One region of the Pseudogulbenkiania sp. FW507-F1 genome, then DNA from elsewhere that is predicted to be linked to it. Evidence: predicted binding sites of a transcription regulator. Region 1 holds the regulator's gene; the other holds the start of a gene.
What was found. Region 1 encodes FNR, which switches genes on or off when oxygen is low (the NO sensors DNR and NnrR bind a similar motif). Its sites were predicted from a motif close to TTGATNNNNATCAA; they were not measured.
Positions count from the first base shown of each region.

Region 2: the regulator FNR is predicted to act here: its motif matches at 4,120-4,133, upstream of AC3WG5_RS18055 (adenosylcobalamin-dependent ribonucleoside-diphosphate reductase).

Region 1 covers NZ_JBYSWM010000007.1:152,401-159,646, forward strand. Annotated here, with positions in the region: gene hmpA (NO-inducible flavohemoprotein) at 1-855, shown strand, start outside; gene AC3WG5_RS06720 (RrF2 family transcriptional regulator) at 913-1,374, shown strand; gene AC3WG5_RS06725 (patatin-like phospholipase family protein) at 1,754-2,737, shown strand; gene hemN (oxygen-independent coproporphyrinogen III oxidase) at 2,825-4,234, opposite strand; gene fnr (fumarate/nitrate reduction transcriptional regulator Fnr) at 4,368-5,123, shown strand; gene AC3WG5_RS06740 (DUF1853 family protein) at 5,335-6,285, opposite strand; gene AC3WG5_RS06745 (RNA methyltransferase) at 6,263-7,027, opposite strand; gene AC3WG5_RS06750 (inositol monophosphatase family protein) at 7,169-7,246, shown strand, end outside.
Region 2 covers NZ_JBYSWM010000041.1:10,236-17,481, forward strand. Annotated here, with positions in the region: gene AC3WG5_RS18050 (hypothetical protein) at 1-926, opposite strand, end outside; gene AC3WG5_RS18055 (adenosylcobalamin-dependent ribonucleoside-diphosphate reductase) at 1,200-4,049, opposite strand; gene AC3WG5_RS18060 (DUF748 domain-containing protein) at 4,283-7,246, opposite strand, start outside.

The sequences.
Region 1 (7,246 bases):
TGGCGCCTGGCCTACGGCCAGCTTGCCGACCTGCTGATCGGGGCGGAACAACAGCTCTACACCGACGGCGCGCTGAGCCGCGGCGGCTGGTCCGGCGTGCGCAGCTTCACCGTCACCCGCAAGGTGGCGGAAAGCAGTGAGATCACCTCGTTCTACCTCTCCCCGTCCGACAAGGGCGCGGTGCCCGGCTTCCGTCCCGGCCAGTACATCACGCTGAAGCGTTTCGTGCCGGAACTGGGGTTGCTGCAGCCGCGCCAGTACAGCCTGTCGGACGCACCGGGCCAGGATTACCTGCGCATCTCGGTCAAGCGCGAACCCGGCAACGGTAGCACCCCGGCCGGACGCATCTCCAACCTGCTGCACGACACCGTGCACGAAGGCGACCAGCTCGAACTGGCCCCGCCGGGTGGCGACTTCTTCCTGCACGAAGAACGCAGCACCCCGGTCGTGCTGATCAGCGGCGGGGTTGGCGTGACGCCGATGCTCGCCATGCTCAACCATCTGGTGCTGACGCGAAGCCCGCGCCGCGTCGCCTTCGTCCACGGCTGTCGCAACGGTGCGGTGCACGCCATGAAGCGCCACGTCAACCAGCTGGCGGCGGAATGCGACAATGTCAGCAAGGTGGTGTTCTACGAAGAAGTGGGTGCCGAAGACCGCCTGGGCGAAGACTACGACCAGCAAGGCCGCGTCGACCTGGGCGCTGTGCGCGAGCAGGTACTGCTGCCGGATGCCGACTACTACCTGTGCGGCCCCTTGGCGTTCATGCTGGCGCAGCGCGACTGGCTGCTGGCGGCCGGGGTGGACGGCGGGCGCATCCACTACGAAGTGTTCGGCTCGCATACCATAGCCGGCTGATTGTGCCGCGCGGGTGGGAGGGGTATCCTGCCCGCATCACTCGAGACAGAACGAATCATGCAGTTGACCCGCTTCACCGACCTCGGCCTCAGGGTATTGATGTACCTGACCCACCGCGAACGCGACACCCCGGTCACCATCCCGGAAATCGCCGAGCGCTTCGCCGTGTCGCGCAACCACCTGGTCAAGGTAGTGCACTTCATGGCGCAGCAGGGCTGGCTGGTCACCACCCGAGGCAAGGGCGGCGGGCTGGCGCTGGCGCGCCCGGCCGATCACTACCGGCTGGGCGACGTCATCCGCACCCTGGAAGGCATGAGTGACCTGATCGACTGCGCCGAGCCGCCCTGCGCGCTGCGCAGCGGCTGCCAGCTCAAGTCGGCGCTGGACGTCGGCCTCACCGCCTTCTTCGAGGCGCTCAACCGCTTCACGCTGGCCTCCGCCGTCGCCGCGCCGACCGGCGAGGCCATCGTCCGCCTGCACCGCCGGCCCCGTCCGCTGGAGCCGGGCACCGTCTCCTAACGCCCTCCGCCGCCCTATCCGGTGGTTCGACGCTGGCACGGCGCCGCTCCGCGCGACACCGCACTGGACACCGCTCTCCCCGCCCTCCATCGGCCGCTCTGGCCCTGTGCTCTCCCCGCCACCGGGCCGCGGCGATCGCCCGGGACGGCCTGGCCACGTCTGCCGCCGTACTTTGCCCTGCCGGCATCCCCCACACATCGCCCCCTCTGCGGAACATGGCCGGAAGTTTGCTTGCCTAAACCGGGTCGGCGTCATGCCATGGCCACCTGAGCGGCCCCGCCACCTCTCACCCAGCGTTGCAGATTCCCCGGCAACACATCCCCGCAACAGAACGGCTCTAGCCTGTAGCAGGCTGGCTTCTTCGAGAAAGGGAACACCCATGAAGACCACTGAGATCGCCTTGGCCTTGCAAGGCGGCGGCGCGCACGGCGCCTTTACCTGGGGCGTACTGGACAGGCTGCTGGAAACACGCCGCTATCACCCCGCCGCGCTGAGCGGCGCCAGTGCCGGCGCCATGAACGCGGCGCTGCTGGCCTACGGCTGGATGGAGGGTGGTTACGACGGCGCGCGCGAGGCGCTGGGACAGTTCTGGCAACGGCTGTCGGCGCTCTACCCCTGGCCGGCGGCGCACGCCCCGCCCGTGGCGCTGCAAGGGCTGCTGCAGCTGTCGCACTTCCTGACCTCGGACCAGCTCAACCCGTTCGACTACAACCCGCTGCGCGAGCTGATCGCCAGCAGCATCGACTTCGCCCGGCTGCGCACCACCCCGATCCAGCTGTTCATCGCCGCGACCCACGTCAACAGCGGACGCCTCAAGCTGTTCCATGCCCACGAGCTGAGCGTGGAGCACCTGCTGGCTTCCGCCTGCCTGCCGCAGCTGCACCACACCGTACACATCGACGGCGAAGCCTACTGGGACGGCGGCCTCACCGCCAACCCGCCGCTGTTTCCGCTGGCCTACCAGGGGCGCGCCCGCGATATCGTGCTGGTGACGCTGGTGCCGCAACAGTGGGAGGAGACGCCTGGGCGTGCCGGCGCGGTCGAGCGCCGCCTCAACGACATCAGCTTCGGCTCGTCGCTGCATACCGAGTTGCAAGGGCTGGCCATCGCCAAGCGCGAAGCCGGCAGAAGTCTGTTCGGCCTGGGCCGCCTGGAGCGACACCTGCGCCAGCTGCGCCTGCACCATATCGATGCGGACGCTACCACCGGCGCGCTCGACAGCCTGAGCAAGCTCACGCCGCATCACGGCCTGGTGCAGCAGTTGTTTGCCGCCGGGCGCGAGCGGGCGCAGGCCTGGCTGCAAGAGCACGGTGCGGAAGTCGGGAGAAAAAGCACGATGCGGCTGTGGCGGCGCATCGGCTGACACGGGGCGACGTCGTCGCGGCGCAACGAAGAGCCGCGGCAAGAGCGCGCCACGACCGCAAGGCGGCCGTGGCGGGAAGGGAAAGGATCAGATGGTGCGCGAGTAGCGCGCCTTGGTCTGGCGCTCGCGCAGGTGGCGGTCGAAAGCCATGGCGATGTTGCGGATCAGGAAGCGGCCTTTGGGCTCAACCATCAGGAAGTCGCCGTCGAAAGTGAGCAGGCCCTGCTGCTGGAACTCGCGGATGGCCGGCATCTCGGCGGCAAAGTACTCGGCGAAGTTGATGCCGTGCACCTGCTCGATGGCTTCCACCGACAGCGCGAAGCGGCACATCAGCGCCTGGATGATGGAGCGGCGCAGGATGTCGTCGCCGTCCAGCACCATGCCGCGCAGCACCGGCAGGCGGTTTTCGTCGAGTGCGGCGTAGTAGCTCTCGAGATCCTTCTCGTTCTGGCTGTAACAGGGGCCGACCTTGCCGATGGAGGACACGCCGAAGCCGATCATGTCGCAGTCGGCGTGCGTGGAGTAGCCCTGGAAATTGCGCTGCAGCCGGCCCTGGCGCAGCGCCACGGTGAGGTCGTCCTCCGGCTTGGCGAAGTGGTCCATGCCGATGAACACGTAGCCGGCGGCGGCCAGCTGTTCCACCGAGTGCTGCAGGATGTCGAGCTTGACCGGCGGCAGCGGCAGGTCGGCCTCGTTGATGCGCCGCTGCGGCATGAACACCGTCGGCAGATGGGCGTAGTTATAGAGCGCGATGCGGTCCGGCCCCATGGCGATGACCTTGTCGACCGTGGCCGCCACCGACTCCTGGGTCTGCAGCGGCAGGCCGTAGATCAGATCGACGCTTACCGAGCGGAAGCCGGCCTCGCGCGCGGCGTCGATCACCACGCGCGTCTCTTCTTCGCTCTGGATGCGGTTGACCGCCTGCTGCACGCGCGGCTCGAAATCCTGCACCCCGACACTCATCCGGTTGAAGCCCAGGCGCGCCAGATGCAGCACGGTGTCGCGCGTCACCTTGCGCGGATCTATCTCAATGGAATATTCTCCCTCCGCCAAGAATTCGAAGCGGGTCCGGAGTATCCCCATCAGCCGTTCCAGCTGTTCATCCGACAGGAAGGTCGGGGTGCCACCGCCGAAGTGCAGCTGGATCACTTTTTCGCGCTGCCCCAGCACGTCGGCCACCAGGCCGACTTCCTTCTCCAGGTAATCGAGGTAGCGGTCGGCGCGGCTCTTGTCCTTGGTGATGATCTTGTTGCAGCCGCAGTAATAGCACACGGTATTGCAGAACGGCAGATGCACGTAGAGCGAGATCGGACGGCTGTTGGCGCCGATCTTGCGCTGCTGCAGCCAGTGACGGTAGTCCTTGGCGCTGAAGTCGTCGGTGAAGCGGTCTGCGGTCGGGTACGAGGTATAACGCGGGCCGGCGCCGTCGAGACGGGCAATCAGGGCGCGGTCGAACTCGCAACGTGTGGGCGAAAACGGTGGGTGGGTGGTGTTCATGATGTCTCGCGATGGAAAAACCAGTGGTGGACTGGTAAATTTGCGGCAAACCTCCCAGAAACGCTTTGACCGACATCAAGGCCCAACGCTTTGACCAACATCAAGGCTTACTTAACAGAAGCGGACATGCCGCATGACTGACTCGACTGTTGTTCCCCTGCAAGCCCTCAAGGTCTCCTGCTCCAACTGCACGCTGCGCGAATTGTGTCTGCCCCTGGGTCTGAACCGTGAGGAAATGACGCGACTGGATGCGGTGATCCGCCAGAGCCGGCGCCTGAAACGTGGCGAAGCGCTGTTTCGCAACGGCGAGGGCTTCAAGTCACTGTACGCGGTACGTACCGGTTTCTTCAAGACCTGCATCTCCAGCCAGGACGGGCGCGAGCAGGTCACCGGCTTTCACATGTCGGGCGAACTGATGGGACTGGACGGGATTTCGGCCAACGTGCACGGCTGCAACGCCGTCGCGCTGGAAGACAGCGAGGTGTGCGAGCTGCCGTTCAGCCGCATGCAGAACCTGGCGCTGGAGATTCCCTCGCTGCAACACCACTTCTACCGGCTGATGAGCCGCGAGATCGTGCGCGATCACAACGTGATGATGCTGCTGGGCAATATGAAGGCGGAGGAACGGCTGGCCGCCTTCCTCATCAACCTGTCGCAGCGCCTGACGGTACGCGGTTTCGCCGCCAACGACTTCATCCTGCGCATGAGCCGCGAGGAGATCGGCAGCTTCCTGGGGCTCAAGCTGGAGACGGTGAGCCGCACCCTGTCCAAGTTCCAGCAGCAGGGCTGGATCGCGGTGGACCACAAGCACATCCAGCTGGAGCAGCCCGAGCAGCTCAAGCAGTTGGTCGCCGGCTGCGCCAACGCCCACCCGACGCCGAACCACTGAGAACCTGTTTACGATCTCGCGAGCTAGAGCGAGACAAGGCAAAAACAGCTGAGGATGCGGAGTTTACAAGTAGTAAATGAGCATTCCAAAGTCGTTTTTAACGCCGTATCGCCGAAGCGCAGCAGATCGTAAACAGGTTCTGAGCCCTTCCGCGCCCCCGCGGTCCTAGCGTCAGCGGGCGGCCCACCGGCCACCGCGGCATGAATGGCGTTCAGCGCCCCCCGCTTCCCGCCTTGCCATTGGTCAGTTCCTGCACCGTGTCGAGCAACTCGGCCAGTCGCGCCGGCGGCGGCCAGTTCGGCGGGCAGACAAAACCGCGCGCCACTTCCTCCCAGTCCCCGCCCCCCAACGGCAAGACCTCGGCCACCAGCTGTGGCGCCTCTGCCGCCGCCAGGTGGCGGCGCAGCGCGTCCTCGTCCAGCGTCTCGGCCTCGTCCACCCGCGCCGGCGCCAGCCAGCGCAAGCGCGGCAGCCACACCCAGCGCGACGCCAGCGAGCGCCGCGGCCACGGCGCCAGCAGCGGGCGCGCCCAGCCGGTGAGGAGGTCGGGGGCCAGCGGCGGCTCGAGCAGCACGGCATGGGGATAGAACAGCCAGCCCGCCAGCCTGGCCGCGGTGCGGCAGCCGACGAAGCCGGGCGGCAACAAGGGTTGCGCCGCCGCGTGGCGCGACAGCGCGAGCTGATCCTGCAACTTGGCCGCCTTCAGCGCCCAGGCATCGCGCAGGCTGGGGCCGACCAGGGTATGGCGCCCTTCGCCCAGCATCAGGTAGAACTTGCTGGCGGTTTCGAGGTGCCACGGCTCGCCGTCGATGCGCAGCAGGAAGTCGAATTCGCCAATGGTGCGCAGCTCGCCATTCTGCACCTGCAGATTGGCCGCCACGCACTCGATGTGCGGCGCGAGCTCGAACCAGAACGCCAGCAGGTTTTCGGCGTAGCGACCAAGGCGGGTGGTGGGACGGGCGGCGAGCCAGGCCACTAGCGCCGCCGGGGCGCGGTCGAGTTCGGCCAACAGTCCCGGTCCGGCGTCGCCCAGCAGGCGCTCGGGCAGAATGTCGGCGCCGGTCAGCCACGGCGCCGGCGCCGTCAGTAGAAAGGCCAGGTCGCGCACCGCCGGGTGCGCGTAGGGCAGGTAGAAAGTGCTACTGCTGGCGGCGGCCGTCATCGCGCTGGGCCACGCGCTGCACCTGCTTGAGGAAGCCGCGCAGGATGTCGATTTCCTCGCGCAGCAGGTTGGCGCGGTTGAACAGGGTACGCAGGCGGCGCATCAGGCGCTCGCCGTTGCGCCGCTCGTAGTAGCCGATATCGGCCAGGGTCTGGTCGAGGTGGCCGCAGAAGCCCTCCACCTCGTCGCGCGTCGCGCTCTCCCCTTCCGGACGCAGGTAATCGACGTCGACGCCGGTGTGGCTGAACAGCTCGTAGGTCATCACCTGTACCGCCATCGCCAGGTTGAGCGAGAAATACTCGGGGTTGCCGGGAATGGTCACCAGCCGGTTGCACAGCTCGACCTCGTCGATCGACAGGCCGAAGGTCTCGTTGCCGAACACCAGCGCCACTTGTTCGCCGTCGCGCGCGCGCGCCACCAGCTCCGGCGTGGTTTCGCGCGGAGTGGAGAGCGGCGTGGTCAGCTCGCGGCGGCGGCTGGTCAGGGCGCAGGCCACGGTGACGCCGGACAAGGCTTCGGCCAACGTGTCGACCACCACCGCCTGCTGCAACAGGTCGACCGCGCCGGAGGCCAGCGTGTCGGCCTCGGGGCTGGGGAAGGTCTTGGGCTCGACCAGGTAGAGCCGCGACAGCCCCATGGTCTTCATCGCCCGCGCCGCCGATCCGATATTGCCCGGATGGCTGGGGCGCGCCAGCACCACACGAATGTTCTTCAAAAAATCAGGGACTTCGGGTTTCTTCATTCGCCATTTCGCATTAAAATAGACGGCTTATCAAAAGCCCGTCCATGAGCCGGGTTTTTTCGTTCCTTAACCCAGATTGTTTCCTACTACGATTTTCCCTACCGGGAAGGCCGGGGTAGTTGTCTTTACTAGAGGCCGTCAATGCATCCCATGCTCAACGTCGCGGTGAAAGCCGCCCGTCGCGCCGCCAGCGTCATCCAGCGCGCGTCGCACAACGTC
Region 2 (7,246 bases), on a different contig from region 1:
TCACCTTTCAGCTTCGGCAATGCTTTGCCTGCACGTTCCACCAACGCAATAGCTTTTTCAAGCGCGCTGATATCTGGCATAGAATCTTCTGTTTTCTTGAATGCATTCGTGCCCGTAATATTCCAGTGCTCGAAAGCCTCTTTAACTTGAGACCATTCAGCAGCTGCGCCGTATGACTCCAAATAGAACTTGCCAAAGTTGATGGCATGCCGACGATCTGCGTTCTTCAGCGCCTCTTGCATGTAAGAGTTCCCTAGAAGAAACGCATACTTAGCGAGACCTGCTAGCAGGGCAACTGCCACTAGGCCTTTGAAGACGGCAAAGGCCAAAAACTCCCAAGTAATTGGATTTGGCATTGTAATTGCTGTAAACAATGTGACGTAAGCAAAGAAGGCTATGGCGACTGCTAATGATGCAGCCCCAACACTGCTCCAGATCTTTGAGATTGTGTGGAACTGAGTTTCCTTCTGATCCAACGTTTCAAGCGCATCAGCGACGTAATCCTTCGACGTACGTTCGATCTTCTTTCTGCTTTCCTCGTTGTATCGTTCTTTCTCAAGGGCGAGATCGGCCAGTGCCTGTTGCACCTTTTGTTCACGCACTGCTATCTCGGTCTGTAAACGCTCACGAAGATGTTCAACCTCGGCTTGGCGCTGCATTAGGCGCTCTTCGAAGTCGTGGTGCCGCATCGTGAGTTGCTTCTCACGTTGAGCAAACATCTTCTCGCGCTCTTGTCGTTCTTTCTGGAATTCCGCCTCCCGCGCAAGTTGTTCCTCCTGAGCACGCTTGCGATAAGAGTCAAAATCTCGCTGCTGAATCTCCAGTAGCTCCCGGTACTCGTTCAGTTCTCTCTCACGACTTGAGAACCGCGCATGCTCGTCTCGAGTAAGAGCCCTGATTCGATCCTCTTCCATTCGGTCTTGCATGCTATTGCCTCTTGTTGGCGTGTAAGTAGCTGTCCCAAAAGACGTATTTTATTGCTTCACAGGAGCCCACAATCGTCGGCAAACCTTGTCCTACTTGGCTTAGCGACATCACATATTCAAACACCATAAACAAGATACATCATGTCATGCCACTCTCGGAGTGGCGGGCCACTTGGACCACTTCCAACCACCAGCACCCTTCGCAAAAAACCCCGCAGCCTCACAGCCACGGGGTTTCGTCATTCGGAGCCAAGCCCCTAAGCCAGCCAAACCTCACCCGCACGCCCCGATATGGCCGCAGGCGGTGCAGAACTCGCAGCCGTCCTTCTTGATCAGCGCGTGGTGGCCGCATTCCGGGCAGGGTTTGCCGGCGACCGGGGCGACGGTTTCCATTTGCACGCTGTCGAACAGGTCGCCCTGCTCCGGCACCATCACGCCCATGTTCTCCACCGGCACGCCGTCTTCGGTGAGGAGACCGAGCATGGCGAAGCGGTGGATCAGCAGGCGCGCGACGTAGGCGACGGTGGAGGGCCAGCTTTGCGATTTGTCGCTGCCGGGCACGCGGGCGAAGAAGTCGCCTTGCGGTTCGGCGTAGTTGAGCAGCTTGCGCAGTTTCATGCCGATCCAGGCCGGATCGATCACGCGCATGTCGAGGCTCAGCATCTTGCACAGGCCATCCAGCTCGCGCGGGTAGCTGCCGGCGAGCCACATCGAGAACGGGCGGCGCTGGCCGTCGGGCAACACCAGCTCTTTCAGGAACAGCACGAAGTCGTCGCCGGTTTGCGGATTGCTGACGTCCACCGACCAGCTCATGGTGCCGTCGGTGCCGGTCTTGGGTTCTTTCTTGGCGAACAGCGCGTCCATCACCGGGGAGGTGTCGTCGGCGTGCATGTCGAGCGCGCCGAGCTGCTCGACGCGGTGGCGCACCACCTGGCCCAGCACGGCGGCGGCGGAGCTGGCATGCAGCGTGCGCTCGCCCAGTTCCAGCGTGTAGCGCCGGTCGCCCATGGTGTGCGCCAGGGCGTCGAGCTTGAGCGCGAGCCAGGCCTTGTCGCGGCAGCGCATGTCCATCGACAGCGTTTTGGCCAGGGCGCCGAGGCCGCGCGGCTGTTCGTTGCCGTTGACCCAGCATTCGAAGGGCTGGGTGTGGCCGTTTTCGACATGGCCGACGAACACGGCGAAGGCGCCGTCGTCGTGCTCGATCATGTAGGTCCACGACGGGTTGCCGCCCTTCAGGCGCGGGCGGTGCGGCCACTTCAGGCTGGCGAGCGCGGGGCTCGGGGTGCTGACCAGCGCGATGCGGCGGTCCGGATCACCTTCCTGGCTCGCCAGGAGGTCCTGCGGCGCGGCCTGGGCCGGCTCGACCGACAGCACCGAGCCCAGCACGCTGTTGGGGCGGTAGGTGGTGATGCCCTTGAGGCCGGCCTTCCAGGCTTCGAGGTAGAGGTGCTCGAACTCGTCGAAGGGGTAGTCGGCCGGGACGTTGACGGTCTTGGAGATGGCGGTGTCGATGTACGGCGCCACCGCAGCCACCATCTGCATGTGGTCGAGCGCGCTCATTTCCAGCGCCGAGACGAAGTACGGCGGCAGTTTCTCGACGTCGCCGCCGTTCAGGCGGTACAGGCGGTAGGCGTGGTCTTCGACGCGGTATTCCTGCTGCGAGCCGTCGGCCATACGCTTCTTGCGGGTGTAATACCACGAGAACGGCGGCTCGATGCCGTTGGAGGCGTTGTCGGCGAAGGCCAGCGAGATGGTGCCGGTGGGGGCGATGGAGAGCAGGTGCGAGTTGCGGATGCCGTGCTGGCGGATGCGCGCCTTGATCGCTTCGGGCAGGCGGCTGGCGCAGTGCGGTTCGGCCAGGTAGTTGTCGGCCTCGAACAGCGGGAACGCGCCCTTCTCGATGGCGAGATCGACCGAGGCGTCGTAGGCGGCGTCGCGCATGGTCTCGGCGAACTTGGCCGCCATCTGCCGTCCCTGCGGGCTGTTGTAGGCGATCTGCAGCAGGATCAGCGCGTCGCCCAAGCCGGTGAAGCCGAGGCCGACTCGGCGCTTGGCCTGCGCCTCGCGTTGTTGCTCGGACAGCGGCCAGACGGTGAGGTCGAGCACGTTGTCGAGCATGCGGATCGCGCTGCGCACCACGGTCTCGAAGGCCTTGAAGTCGAAGCGGGCACGGCGCGTGAAGGGGTGCTCGACAAAGGCGGCGAGGTTGATCGAGCCCAGGTCGCAGCAGCCGTAGTCGGGCAGCGGCTGTTCGCCGCAGGGGTTGGTCGACTCGATGACCTCGCAGTAGCTGAGGTTGTTGTCGCGGTTGATCTGGCTGAGGAACAGCACCCCCGGCTCGGCGTGGTCGTAGGTGGATTCCATGATCTGGCGCCACAGCTCGCGGGCGCGCACGGTGCGGTACACCCACAGGCCGTCGTCGCGGCGGAAGGCCTCGGGGAAGGCGTCGCTGGCCGGCTCGACGGCGTGTACCAGCTGCCACGGCCCGTCGGCCTCGACCGCCTGCATGAAGGCGTCGGAGACGCCAACCGAGATGTTGAAATTCTTCAGGTCGCCCTGGTCCTTGGCGTGGATGAAGTCCTCGACATCGGGGTGTTCGATGTTGAGCACGCCCATCTGCGCGCCGCGCCGCGAGCCGGCCGATTCCACCGTTTCGCAGCTGCGGTCGAACACGCGCATGTACGACACCGGGCCGGAAGCACGGCTGTGGGTGCCCTTGACGCGCGCGCCCTTGGGACGGATGCGGCTGAAGTTGTAGCCGACGCCGCCGCCGCGGCGCATGGTTTCGGCCGCCTGCAGCAGCGCCTCGTAGATGCCGACCTTGCCACCCTCGCTCTCGCTGACGGCGTCGCCCACCGGCTGCACGAAGCAGTTGATCAGCGTCGCCTTGAGTTCGGTGCCGGCGGCGGAGTTGATGCGCCCGCCGGGGATGAAGCCGCGCTGCAGCGCGTCGAAGAACGCCGCCTCGTAACGCACGGGTTCGGCCTCGATGCCGGACAGCGCGCGCGCCACGCGGCGGCGCACGTCGGCGACGCTCTGTTCGTCGCCCTTGGCGTATTTCTCCAGCAGCACTTCACGCGAGATGGCCTGTTCGCTCATGGCGGCCACGTTTTCCTGTTTCACTACTCCCCCTCCCTAACTGGCATTCGGTGCGGCAAAACCGGCATTTCACGCTATCCAGCGCGGCCGGGCGTTGATGTTGGTCAAGCTCCCTCGGTAGCTGAAGCGAGGACAAGAAATCGTTACGAGCGCGCCATCCCGTCGGACGCGGGAACGGCGTTCCACAGGATGGGTGACGTGCTGCGCAACCCATCCTGCGCCAACGACGCGGCGTACCGCCGATCGTTCGCCGGCGCTCAGCGGCTGCCGAGCGCGATAGCCAGTGCCACCCCGTCGCCGTCGGCCTTGACCCGCTTCGCCTCGCCCAGCGTCAGCCTTTCGGCCAACGTCGGGTCGGTCTTGAGCATGGCCTGGCGCGCCGCCGTGACGCGCGCCTGGGCCAGCGCCTTGAGCTCAGCTTCGGAGACCGGCTCGGCGGCGATCAGCTGCTCGCGCAGCGTCTTGTAGCGCGCCACGTTGTCCGGCAGCGAAAGCAGCCGCTGCACCAGTTTAAGCCGGCCGATGCGCTGTGCGAAGACCGATTTCACCGCCGATTGCACCGCGGGGTCGTCGAGGTCGGGCAGCGGCAGCGGCTCGCCCGCTTCCAGCTTGTGGCCGGCAGCCTGCAGGATGGCGCGGTCGATGCGCGCGCGCGCCAGCTCGCGCGTTTCCACCGCCGGGTCGTAGGTGCCCGCCAGCACCAGCGTCATGCGCGGGCGCTTCACCAGCACGGCGGCGAGCTTGTCGAGCTTTTCGCGCTCGGGCGGCGCCACGTTGGCCTCGCCGGCGACGAAGCGCACCTCGTCGAAGCCCTCGCCGCCCATCAGCGCCCCCAGCGCCCTGAACGGCGCGGTGACGATCTTGGTGATGACGTTGACGAAGGCCTTCCACACCACGCGGCCGTAGCTGAACTGCGGGTCGTCGAGGCTGCCGCTGATCGGCAGGTCGAGGTCGATGCGGCCGTCGCTGTCTTCCAACAGGGCCACGGCCAGGCGCAGCGGCAGGCGCGTCACGCCGGGCTCCTGCACTTCTTCGCCGAGCTGGATCGAGTCGATCACGACGCGGTTCTCGGCCTTGAGCTGGCGCTTGTCGAGCAGGTAGCGCAGGTCGACCGACAGCCGGCCGTCGTTGACCTTCCAGCCGGCGAAGTTCATCGAATACGGGTTGAGGCTGGTGAGCGGGATATTGCGGAACGCCAGCGTGATGTCGGCGTCGTCGGTCACGGCCTGCGGCGCCAGCGCGCCGCGCACGCGCACGTCGCCGTACTGGTCGACGTCGCCGTCCAGCGTCACCGTGCCGCGTCGTCCCGGCTGGCTCGACAAGCCCTGGATCGAGCCGCGCAGGTTGTGGATGCGGGTGGCGAAGCTGGGCTTCATGCCGAGGTCGGCGAACTCGATGTCGCCGCCCTGCACGTGCACCGTGCGCACTTCCACCTGCGGCGCGCCCGTCGCGGCGGGTTTCTTCGCCTTGACCTCGACCCTGGCCGGCGCGGTCGGGGCCGCCGGCGTGGCGGTGGGGACCGGGGCGGGAGCCGCGGCGGCGGGCTTGCCGGCCAGCAGGTTGCTGACGTTGAGCTGGCGCTGCTGGTTGAGGATCAGCCGCGCCACCGGGTCGCTCAGGCGCACCTCGCGCAGCTGCACCTTGAGCGGCGTGCCGCTGCTGGCGCTGAGGCCGTTGAGCGCCAGTTGACGCCAGGCCAGCAGCGGCTGGCGGTTGTTGGGCTCGAGCAGCGAGAACCGGTTCAGCGCCCCCTGCCCTCCCACCTTCCAGCCCTTGCTGCCGGCGTCGACGTCGAGGTTGGCCGAAAGGGTACCGCCGGCCAGTTTCAGCACGGTGCCGCTCAGCGCGTACGGGGCGAACGGCGCCAGCGGCACGGCGCTGGCGGTGATCTTGCCGCCCAGCGCGGCGCCATCCGGCGAAAGCGTCAGCTTGGCCGCCAGCCGCCCAGACTCCAGCCGGCTGTCCACGTCCAGCGCCAGCGCGCCCGAATCCTGCGGCGCGGCGTTGACGGAGAGCTCGCTCAGCGTGGCGCGCAGCGGGCGCGGCAGGGTCTGGTCGAGCCAGTTGAGGCGGCCGTTTTCCAGCGTCACCGTCGGGTAGTGCAGCTGCCAGGCAGGGGCGTCGCCCTCGGCTGCCACCGGTTTGACCACCGGGTTGGCCGAAGACTTGGCGAACAATTGCTGCAGATTGATCGTGCCCTGGCGGTTGCGCTCGACGTCGGCCACCAGGCCGCCCAGCGTCAGCGCCCCCAGGTGCACATCGTGCTTGGCCAGCCGCAGCTCGCTGTCGGCGAGCGCCGCCGAGGCTAGCTTGATGGTGGGCGCACTGCCGGCTGCGCCGACACCAATCTCGGCCAGCTGCGTACCGAGCTTGCTCAGCACCACGCCGTCCTTGGGCCCGACGGCCAGCTGTGTGCTGAGCAGCGGCATGGCGGCCTGCACCTCGAGCGGCTGGACGAATCCGGCATCGCCGAAACGGTAGCGCCAGTTCTCGGCGCGGATTTCGCCGACCTTGACCTGCCATGGTGACGGTTTGGCCGGCGCCGTTTCGGGCTTGGCGGGCGGCAGTGCGGCGAGCCAGTCGAGCTGCCCGGCACCGTTGCGCTGGGCGGAGAGTTCGCCGTCGGCCAGGCGCAGCCGGGTGATGTCGACGCTGGAGCGAGCCAGGTCGAAGCGGCCGCCTTCCAGCGCCAGCTGCTTCAGTGCCAGCGCGCTGCCGCCGCCGGGGGCGGCGAGACGCAGTTGGTTGAGCGTGGCGTTGAACGGCGCCACCTTGAGCTGCGGCGTCTTGCCGCTGAGGTCGAACTGGTAGCGCGCGCTGGCGGCCAGCTCGCCTTGTGGCGGGGCGGTATGGAAGAACGGCTGCACGTAGGGCCAGAGGCTGGCAAGCGTCAGCTTGTCGAGCCGGGCCTCGCCGGACGACTGCAGCGGCTGCAGCCCCACGTTACCCTTCCAGGCCAACTTCGCGCCGTCGCCAAGCTCGGCGGTCAAGGTGTAACTGCCACCGTCCACCGGCAGCGTGCTCAGCTCCTTCAGCGTCAGGTTGACCGGTTTGAGATCGAAGGCACGCGTCTCGCCGCCGAAGTGATCGACCATGCGCACTTCGCCGCCATTAAGCTGCAACAGGTCCAGCACCAGCTTGGGCAACTCGCCCTTGCTCTCGGCGGCGGGCTTGGCCGGACCGCTCACCGCCTTGACGAAGCGCGCCCAGTTCCATTCGCC